DNA from 2 places in the Pseudoalteromonas sp. MEBiC 03607 genome. Region 2 is predicted to be linked to the other one. Evidence: predicted binding sites of a transcription regulator. Region 2 holds the regulator's gene; the other holds the start of a gene.
What was found. The regulator sigma-54, encoded in region 2, starts transcription at its own class of promoters, with help from an activator protein. The targets are predictions, from matches to a motif close to GTTGGCACGNNNNTNGNNT.
Positions count from the first base shown of each region.

Region 1 (5,559 bases), 260 kb from region 2:
TGTTAAGTACCACTTGTTGAATTTTACTTTGGTCAATGTACACACTCGGTATACTTGGATCATAGTCTTTCACTAAAGTGATATTAGCGCTGTTATCTAACATGCTAAGCTTAATCACGGACTCAAGAGCTTGGTGAATATTGCCATATGATTTATGTGGCAATTGGTTTGGACCAAGTAAACGGTCTACTAGCTCTCGTAATCGGTCAGCTTGCTCAATGATAAGCTCTGCACATTGGTCACGCTCTTGCTGATCAACCTCGTACTGCAATAATTGCGCCGCTCCGCGTATTCCACCCAAAGGATTTTTAATTTCGTGTGCTAAACCACGAATTAAATTGCGTGCGGCTTGATATTGGTGCATTTGATTTGATGCTTGATCGTGGCGAATTTCATCATCCATTTGTCGGCACTCAAACAAAATATAATTTTCATTATTGCTGTTTATTCGGCGGGTGCTAATGGTTAGCTTAGCATGGCGAGAATCGACGAACACCACGTCAGCTCTATGCTGGTGGCAGTCAACGCCATCAAACAACGAGTACTGAGCAATACGTTTTAGGTCAATGGAGTGGTAGTTAAATAAGTTATCGAATGGCTGATTAATTATACGCTTTGGACCTAAGCCTAATAGCTCACTAGCACTATCATTTGCATAAACCAATTTAAAATCATTATCGAGCAAAATAACGGCTGTACTTAAATTTTTCCAAATACTTTCGAGTAGTTCAGAATTAAAATGTGTATCACTGAGCATGTTTGCACCATTTTAGTGCGTTGCAATTAACAGCAGCTTAGCACAATCCATTTACTTTGCATGATACCGACTCGAAAAAATTAGTTTCAATTAAGTATCGATGCTCTGTGCATGTAGAAAGTGCTAACAGGGCTAACCGAAACGACTTTATTATTCGCATCTATAAGTTTTGCTTGTAATGTGTGTTCGCCTCGGTCGACATTTCGCAATGCAAAGGTCGTGCTATTACTCGATTTTCCGTGAGGTGTGCCATCGACTATCAGCTGTACTTTGAAGCCTGTTGCAAAACGCGGACTCACTCGTGCTGTCACGTATACTGAGCCTGTATTCTCTCGAACGGTTGCCTCATTTTCTGGTGAGGAAATCGTTATTTTAAAGTTTACAGGTGTCGCACTAGCCGGGTTATCAAGTATGCTGGTGTCGGTTTTAGGCATGGTAAGGTTTTGAGTATTGAGCTTTACTTCTTTAGCCCCAGGGCGAGGTGAGTCTGAGAACACCAAAACACCATTCTCATCTTTCCACGAGTAAATTTTTTTTACTTCACTTTGTGCGTAATTGCATACTGTAAAAAGGAGTAATACTAATAAAATCGTGTTTTTCACTCTGTGACCCTAGGTTATCTAATCTAACTAAAACTTTAGAGTAGAATTGGCCAAATTACCATCAAAAAAGCCCGCAAAGCGGGCTTGAGAACACACATTTATTATCAATCTGATAATTCTGATACGGCGTTAAATTAAACGCTGTAGTACATTTCGAACTCAACTGGGTGAGTTGTCATGTTAAGCTTTTCAACTTCTTTGCCCTTAAGTGCAATGTAAGCATCGATAAGGTCATCAGTGAATACGCCGCCAGCTTTTAAGAACTCACGGTCAGCATCTAATGAATCTAATGCTTCTTGCAGTGAAGATGCAACTTGTGGGATCTCTGCAGCTTCTTCAGCTGGAAGATCGTATAAGTCTTTATCCATTGCATCACCAGGGTGGATCTTGTTTTTGATACCGTCAAGGCCAGCCATAAGCATTGCAGAGAACGCTAAGTATGGGTTAGCTGTTGGATCAGGGAAACGTACTTCGATACGACGTGCTTTAGCAGACGGTACCACTGGGATACGGATTGAAGCAGAACGGTTACGTGCAGAGTATGCAAGCATTACTGGTGCTTCGAAGCCCGGAACTAGACGCTTGTATGAGTTAGTTGACGCGTTAGCGAATGCGTTGATTGCTTTAGCGTGCTTGATGATACCACCGATGTAGTAAAGTGCTTCTTCAGATAGACCAGCGTATTTGTCACCAGCGAAGATGTTTACGCCATCTTTACCTAGAGATTGGTGACAGTGCATACCAGAACCGTTATCACCTACGATTGGCTTAGGCATGAATGTCGCTGTTTTTCCGTATAAGTGAGCCATGTTATGGATAACATATTTCATCTCTTGGATTTCGTCAGCTTTTAATACCATTGTATTGAAGCGAGTTGCGATCTCATTTTGACCTGCAGTTGCTACTTCGTGGTGGTGAGCTTCTACTACTTGACCTAGTTCTTCAAGAACTAAACAAGTTGCTGAACGCCAGTCATGTGATGAATCAACAGGTGAACACGGGAAGTAACCGCCTTTAACACCTGGACGGTGACCCATGTTGCCACCTTCGTAATCTTTATCTGAGTTCCAAGCAGCTTCTACAGAATCGATTTTGTACATAGAACCAGACATGTCTGATTTGTATTTAACGTCATCAAAAAGGAAGAATTCTGGCTCTGGACCAAATAATACAGTATCAGCGATACCTGTAGAACGCATATACTCTTCAGCGCGTTTTGCAACTGAACGTGGGTCACGCTCGTAACCTTGAAGTGTTGAAGGCTCAACTACGTCACAACGGATGATTAGTGTAGCTTCTTCAGAAAACGGGTCCATTTTAGCAGACTCAGGAACAGGCATAAGCACCATATCTGATTCGTTGATGCCTTTCCAACCTGCAATTGAAGAACCGTCAAACATTTTGCCGTCTTCGAAGAAATCTTCATCAATTTGGTGATGAGGAATAGAAACATGCTGTTCTTTACCTTTGGTATCAGTAAAGCGTAAATCAATGAACTTAACGTCATTTTCTTTGATAAAATCTAAAACCGATTGTGACATGTGTCCTCCAATTGTTGGGTTTTATTTTTGCTGCATTATTGCTTTTGCTCTATGTAAGCTGGTTTCATGCCATTTTTTTAAGGTGTTGTTAAGGCTGATAAAAAAGAAACCGCTTGTTGTTATGTTAACTTTTTATGCACTGTTTTGGTGCGAAAAAAGATCATTTTGGTGCGTAAAAAGAATGACGACGATTTGCACAATTACTGAGCGTGCCAATTTATCGGTTCTAAATACGATTAAGTGCCAAAATATGGTTTAAAAAATGCAATTCTGCCAGTTTTATGCTTATAAAAATTATTATTTTCATAAATTTGTCATTTATAAAACAGATACTTATAAAATGCCTGAAGAAAGTTTTGAAAATTGTATTGGATAAACTTTCATCCATGCCATTATTAAGGGATAATATGCGCCCTTTTAAATCCTATGCTGGGACATCTGGTGAAAATGCCGGTGAGTGCGTAGATCTTGCAGGATCAATGAGATTCAATTTCTCTGAGAAAAAATATGAGCATCGAAAAGTTAAGAAATATAGCGATTATCGCCCACGTTGACCACGGTAAAACAACTTTGGTTGATAAACTGCTTGAGCAATCAGGCACATTAGAAACGCGCGGCGGTAATGAAGAGCGCGTAATGGACTCAAACGACATTGAGAAAGAGCGTGGTATTACCATTTTAGCTAAAAACACAGCTATCTCTTGGAACGACTACCATATCAATATCGTAGACACCCCAGGACACGCCGACTTCGGTGGTGAAGTAGAGCGCGTACTTTCGATGGCTGACTCAGTATTACTACTTGTTGATGCTCAAGAAGGTCCAATGCCACAAACGCGTTTCGTAACGCAAAAAGCATTCGCACAAGGTTTAACACCGATCGTTGTTATCAACAAAATCGACAAGCCAGGTGCACGTCCTGACTGGGTTATGGACCAAGTATTCGACTTATTCGATAACTTAGGTGCAACTGACGAACAGTTAGACTTTAAAGTAATCTATGCATCAGCTATCAATGGCTGGGCTACATTAGATTTAGACGAGCCATCAGATAACATGGAACCAATGTTCCAGATGATCGTTGATGAAGTATCTCCACCGGATGCAGATCCTGAAGGTGCTTTCCAAATGCAAATTTCTCAGCTTGACTACAACTCATACATCGGTGTTATCGGTGTTGGTCGTATCAAGCGTGGTACTGTTCGTCCTAACCAACAGGTTACTGTTGTAAGTGCTGACGGTACTAAGCGTAACGGTAAAGTTGGCCAAGTAATGAGCTACTTAGGTCTTGAGCGTCATGAAGCAGAATCTGCAGGCGCTGGTGACATCATTGCTATCACGGGTCTTGGTGAGCTGAAAATCTCAGACACTATCTGTGATGTAAATACCGTTGAAGCATTACCACCGCTTAGCGTTGATGAGCCTACAGTAACAATGACGTTCTCTGTAAACACTTCACCATTCGCTGGTAAAGAAGGTAAATTCGTAACGTCACGTAACATCCTAGAGCGTTTACAAGCAGAGCTTGTACACAACGTAGCACTACGTGTTGAAGAAACTGACAACCCAGATAGCTTCCGTGTTTCTGGTCGTGGTGAGTTACACTTAGGTATCTTAATCGAGAACATGCGTCGTGAAGGCTATGAGCTTGCGGTGTCTCGTCCACAAGTAATCCTTCGTGAAGTTGATGGTCAAAAAGAAGAGCCATACGAAACACTTACAATTGACTGTCAAGAAGAGCACCAAGGTTCTATCATGGAACAAATTGGTCTTCGTAAGGGTGAACTAACAGACATGTCTCCAGATGGTAAAGGCCGTGTACGTATGGACTTTATGATCCCAAGCCGTGGCTTAATTGGTTTCCAAACTGAATTCATGACATTAACGTCTGGTTCTGGTCTTCTTTACCACACATTCGATCACTACGGCCCACATAAAGGCGGTACTATCGGCGCGCGTAAGAATGGTGTAATGATTGCTAACGCAACAGGTAAAGCACTTACTAACGCATTATTCAACCTACAAGACCGTGGTAAGTTATTCATCGGTCACGGTGTTGAAGTTTACGAAGGTATGGTTATCGGTATCCACAGCCGCGATAACGACCTAACAGTAAACGCACTTAAAGGTAAGCAACTTACTAACGTTCGTGCATCTGGTACAGATGAAGCACAAACGTTAACACCACCACTTAACTATACGCTTGAACAAGCGATTGAATTCATCGATGATGATGAGTTAGTGGAAGTGACACCTCAGAGCATCCGTATTCGTAAACGTCACTTAACTGAAAGTGAGCGTAAACGTGCGAGCCGTCAAGCTAAAGACTAATAAGGTCTTGTAGTTTCACAAAATTAGAACCGCCGTATTGAAAGATACGGCGGTTTTTTTAGTGGTCAGCCAAGTAGGTTGAGCGCAGCGATACCCAACTTTATTCATGTAAAATTTTAAACTTAACTGCACTTTTTTGCTAAACCCTCCATCTGTACTATCTTTTCTAAATCGACCTTGCAGGAGAGTGAGATGTACTTAGTTAGACTTATTTATACAAGTGAAATTAGCGATGGGTTTGGGCCTGGGGATATTGAAAATATTCTTGAGAAAGCCAAACAAAACAATAGCAAAATGAATGTTACAGGTTTGCTTTGTTTTAATACTA
Region 1 is NZ_SRRY01000001.1:748,053-753,611, forward strand. It holds gene glnL (nitrogen regulation protein NR(II)) at 1-757, opposite strand, end outside; gene E5N72_RS03410 (DUF4124 domain-containing protein) at 844-1,359, opposite strand; gene glnA (glutamate--ammonia ligase) at 1,494-2,900, opposite strand; gene typA (translational GTPase TypA) at 3,408-5,231, shown strand; gene E5N72_RS03425 (BLUF domain-containing protein) at 5,424-5,559, shown strand, end outside.
Region 1: glnA (glutamate--ammonia ligase) is a predicted target of sigma-54. The motif match lies at 2,956-2,974, and genes of this name have one in related genera.

Region 2 (5,559 bases):
AGACGATAAAGGCCAACCATGAGCACATTAAAAGCAGAGCTTTTAGCAAAAAGCTATAAAGGCCGCCAAGTTGTCAAAAATGTGGGTCTTGAGGTTGAAGCGGGCAGTATCGTTGGTTTGCTTGGCCCAAATGGCGCAGGCAAAACCACCACTTTCTATATGATTGTTGGCTTAGTACCCAGCGATAAAGGCAAGATCAGCATTGATGATAATGATATTACACTTTTGCCAATGCATAGCCGAGCACGTTTAGGGATTGGTTACCTACCACAAGAGTCATCTATTTTTAGAAAGTTAACGGTTTATCAAAACCTAATGGCTATTTTAGAAACGCGTAAAGATTTAAATAAACAAGGCCGAGAAGAAACACTCAACAACTTACTTGATGAATTTAGTATTCAGCACATTCGTGATAGTCAAGGTATGGCCTTATCTGGGGGCGAGCGTCGTCGCGTAGAAATTGCTCGGGCATTAGCCGCAAACCCTAAATTTATCTTGTTAGATGAGCCTTTTGCTGGTGTTGATCCTATTTCAGTGTTAGATATAAAGAAAATTATTGAACACTTAAAAAATCGTGGTATTGGTGTATTAATCACTGACCATAATGTTAGAGAAACCCTTGATGTTTGTGAAAAAGCCTACATTGTTTCTCATGGGGAGCTAATTGCATCAGGAACACCTGAGCATGTTTTAGCTGACCAAACCGTACGCGATGTGTATCTAGGTGAGCAATTCAGGCTATAACCAATAAGCCACCATCTAGCGCATCTGCTAAACTAAATAACAATGACAATAAATCGATATAAATTTACCTGTGACTGCACAGGTGTCGATAACACATAAAAGGATTGTTAGGGATACATGAGGCAATCATTACAGCTGCGCATGGGCCAGCAACTTACAATGACTCCACAACTGCAACAAGCAATTCGCTTGCTGCAGCTTAGTACATTGGATCTCCAGCAAGAAATTCAAGAAGCACTTGATAGTAACCCTCTGCTTGAAGTGGAAGAAGCAGATTACAACGATGAAAACATTGGTAAGAACGAGCAAAAAGCTGAATCTGATGATACTCAGCTAAGTGCATCGGCCGAAGAAGCGCCGAGTGAGTACGAACAAGAAAGCAGCGATGCCCTTAACAAAGACACCGTTAGTGACGATTTAGCCATGGATGTGACATGGGATGAGTACATGAGTGCTGCCCCATCAACATCATCAGGTCCAATGCCTGAAGATGAGTCAATTTATCAAGGTGCATCGACTGAAACCCTCCATGAATACCTTATGTGGCAATTACAACTCACACCATTTAGCCCAACCGATGAAGCGATCGCTGTCGCCATCGTAGAGGCAATTGATGACTCAGGTATTTTAACTGTTAGCTGCGAAGACATAGTCGAAAGTTTTAATCAAAATAATGATGAAGAAGAAATCGAACTAGATGAAGTCGAAGCGGTCTTAAAGAGAATACAGTTGTTTGATCCAGTAGGGATTGGTGCCCGTAGCTTACAAGAGTGCTTATGTATCCAGCTTCGCCAATTCGATGCCAGTACGCCGTATTTAGCTGAAACTAAAATGGTTTTATCTGAGCATATTGAATTATTAGCAAGTCGCGACTATCGCACTTTGATGAAAAAGACTAAGCTTAAAGAAAGCGAACTAAAAGAAGTAATGACGCTGATCCACAGCTTAAACCCTAAGCCAGCAGACAGCATAGTTCGCGAAGAGTCTGAGTACGTTATACCCGATGTATCGGTTAAAAAAGTTAAAGGTCGTTGGGTCGTTGAACTAAACCCAGATTGTATGCCAAAAATTAGAGTGAATAGCCAATATGCAGCTATGTCACGCTCAGTAAAATCGAGCAGCGATAGCCAGTTTATTCGCTCTCATTTACAAGAAGCTAAATGGTTTATTAAAAGCTTAGAGAGCCGTAACGATACACTTTTAAAAGTAACCAACTGTATCGTACAGCAACAACAAGCATTTTTTGAACATGGCCCAGAAGCCATGAAACCAATGGTGCTGAACGATGTCGCAGAAATGGTCGAAATGCATGAATCGACAATTTCACGTGTTACAACACAAAAATACATGCACACCCCTCGCGGGATTTTTGAGTTGAAATATTTCTTCTCAAGCCATGTCAGCACAGAAAACGGTGGTGAGTGTTCATCAACAGCAATTCGCGCTTTGATCAAAAAGCTTATCGCTGCAGAAAACTCAGCTAAACCATTGAGTGATAGTAAAATTGCAGATATATTGGCTGAGCAAGGAATTAAAGTAGCTAGACGCACAATTGCAAAATATCGAGAGTCTCTAGCGATACCTCCGTCTAATCAGCGTAAGAGTTTGATTTAGACGTTTTACATAGAAGGAAAATGCTTATGCAACTAAATTTAACTGGTCGTCATGTAGAAATCACTGATTCATTAAGAGACTATGTAAACAGCAAGTTTGCAAAACTAGAAAGGCATTTTGACCACATTAATAATGTACATGTCATTCTAGATGTAGAAAAATTAAGCCAAAAAGCAGAAGCAACTTTACATGTAAATGGAGGCGAGCTCTTTGCCTCAACTGCACACCAAGATATGTATGCAGCCATTGACTCGCTAATCGATAAACTAGATCGTCAAGTCATTAAACACAAAGAGAAATTAGCTCGACACTAAATTATGAAACTTAGTTCACTTACTAACCAGGACTGCAGCAAAGCTGCGGTCCTTTTTAATAGCAAAAAAAGAATCCTTGAATATATCAGCGAGCTGGCTCACCAGCAGCTTCCTCATTTATCTCAACAAGACGTCCTTGATGCCTTACTCAATAGAGAAAAATTAGGCAGCACAGGTATTGGTCGTGGCATTGCTATTCCACATGGCCGCATGAGTGGTGCAGAGCAACCACAGGCATTTGTCATAGTGAGTGAATCCCCAATCAATTTTGACGCAATTGATAACCGACCTGTGGATATTTTCGTTGCACTCATCGTACCAGATGGAGACAGCCAACTTCACCTAAAGACCTTATCGACAATTGCTGATAGACTAAAAGATAAAGAGTTTTGTAAACAGTTACGTAGCGCCAAAACAGACCACGAACTGTTTCAGGTCATATCAGCAGAGGCATAAATGGAATTAATTATCATCAGCGGTCGCTCAGGCTCAGGTAAATCGGTCGCTTTACGTGTACTTGAAGACTTGGGTTACTACTGTGTTGATAATATCCCAGTCAACTTATTACCTTCGCTTGTTCGTAGCGTTTCAGACAACTATGACAAAATAGCAGTCAGCATAGATGTGCGTAACTTACCGAAAGAGCAGCAAGAGTTTAATGATATTCTTGAATACCTGCCAGGTTTCGCAAACCCAACACTGTTCTATTTAGACAGTGATGACCAAACTCTGATCAAACGCTTTTCTGAAACGCGACGCTTACATCCTCTATCGATTGACTCGCTGCCACTCGATTTAGCAATTAAGCAAGAAAGAGTATTACTGGATGTACTGATCACGCGCGCTGATTTTATGATTGATACCACCGACCTGAGTGTTCATCAGTTAGCTGAATCAATTCGTGAAAAGATCTTAGGTAAAAAAGATAAAAAGCTGATTATCACCTTTATGTCGTTTGGCTTTAAACATGGTATTCCTAAAGAAGCCGATTACGTATTTGATGCACGTTTTTTACCAAATCCACACTGGGAGCCAGACCTAAAGCCACTCACAGGCTTAGATCAACCAGTAAAAGATTACCTTGCAAGTCATAGCATAGTGCAAAAATTTACATGGCAAATTCAAACATTTGTGCAAACATGGTTACCTCACCTTGAGCGTAACAATCGAAGCTATCTTACTATCGCAATTGGCTGTACTGGCGGGCAACATCGCTCGGTATATTTAGCGCAGACCATTGGTGATAGCTTTTCAAAAACGCATGCGAACGTAAAAATCCGCCATCGCGAGCAAGATATTTAATTGGATGCCAGATGCACGCAGAAGACACGTTTTTAATTCAAAATAAGCTTGGCTTGCACGCACGAGCAGCCACTGTTTTAGCACAACTTGCTTTGCAATTTGATGCTAAAATTATGCTTTATCAAGACGATAAAGAAGCTGAAGGTGATAGTGTTTTAGCCTTAATGTTACTTGAAAGTAGCCAAGGTAAAGAAGTGCGTGTGGTATGTGAAGGCCCAGATGCAGAGGCTGCACTGAACGCAATTGGAGAATTAATTGCACAACGCTTTCATGAACAAGAATAGCGTTTGCTAAGGCTTAACCGTTTAAGTTAAACTTAGTTCAGGTATTTATAATTCTCTTTAAATATCCTACTTTTATATCGTTCACACCTTAAAAATACAAAGCACTTAATAATTTTATCGCAGTGTGAAGATATCCTGCAAATACACCACTTAGCAACTATGCTGTATTTGCAGAATCTGTATTAATCTATTTTCAGTTGTAAGGACGCCAATGCCAGAAGCCTTTGAACAAGACTACCCACTACAACAACTTAAACAAGTGACCAAGTCACTCAATAGTGGACAATTTGTTCAGGTGCGAGGCATGCTCGCTAAAACAGCTCCGTGTGATACCGCTTTATTATTAGAGTCATCTCCCCATAAAATTCGTCGCATGCTATGGCAGTTGGTAGACCCAGATGTGCGTGGTGATGTTTTAGAAGAACTCTCTGAAGACGTACGTTTAGGTATTATTGCTCAGATGGAGCCTGAGCACATTGCTGCTGCAACCGAAGACATGGACGACGATGACTTAGGTGAAGTTCTTCGTAGCCTTCCTGACACCGTTTATCAAGACGTAGTCAGTGCAATGGACTCGCAAGATAGAGAAAGGGCAACTCAGGCACTGTCGTACCAAGAGCGTTCAGCCGGTGCCCTGATGAACAGCGATACGGTCACCATTCGTCCAGATGTTACCTTAGATGTAGTCCTGCGCTATTTACGCTTGCGTGGTGAACTACCAGAAGGTACGGATGACTTATACGTTGTTGATAAACATAACTGCTTTTTAGGCGCGCTTTCGTTAACCACATTACTGACCAACTCATCGGATAAAATTGTTCGTGATTTAATGGATGAAGAGTGTGAGTCAATCCTAATCTCAATGGATGAAAGTGATGTAGCGCAATTGTTCGAGCGTCATAACTGGATTTCAGCCCCTGTTGTTGATGATAACGCTCACTTGCTTGGTCGTATTACCATCGATGATATCGTTGACGTCATCCGTGAAGATGCTGAACACAGCATGTTAAGCCTTGCTGGTCTTGACGACGAAGAAGATACCTTTGCGCCAGTACTCAAAAGTTCGCAGCGTCGCTCTATTTGGCTGGGAGTTAACTTATTAACCGCATTGCTAGCAGCAATTGTGGCAAGCTTTTTTGAAAACACCTTAGCAATCTTGCCTATTTTGGCGGTACTAAATGGTATCGTACCTTCAATGGGTGGTGTTGCAGGTAGCCAAACATTAACACTGGTTATTCGTGGTATAGCGGTTGGCCATATCAACCAAACAAACCAACGCTTCTTATTACTTAAGGAACTGG
Region 2 is NZ_SRRY01000001.1:1,007,325-1,012,883, reverse strand. It holds gene lptA (lipopolysaccharide transport periplasmic protein LptA) at 1-22, shown strand, start outside; gene lptB (LPS export ABC transporter ATP-binding protein) at 19-744, shown strand; gene E5N72_RS04605 (RNA polymerase factor sigma-54) at 862-2,358, shown strand; gene hpf (ribosome hibernation promoting factor) at 2,385-2,672, shown strand; gene ptsN (PTS IIA-like nitrogen regulatory protein PtsN) at 2,676-3,128, shown strand; gene rapZ (RNase adapter RapZ) at 3,129-3,974, shown strand; gene E5N72_RS04585 (HPr family phosphocarrier protein) at 3,986-4,258, shown strand; gene mgtE (magnesium transporter) at 4,470-5,559, shown strand, end outside.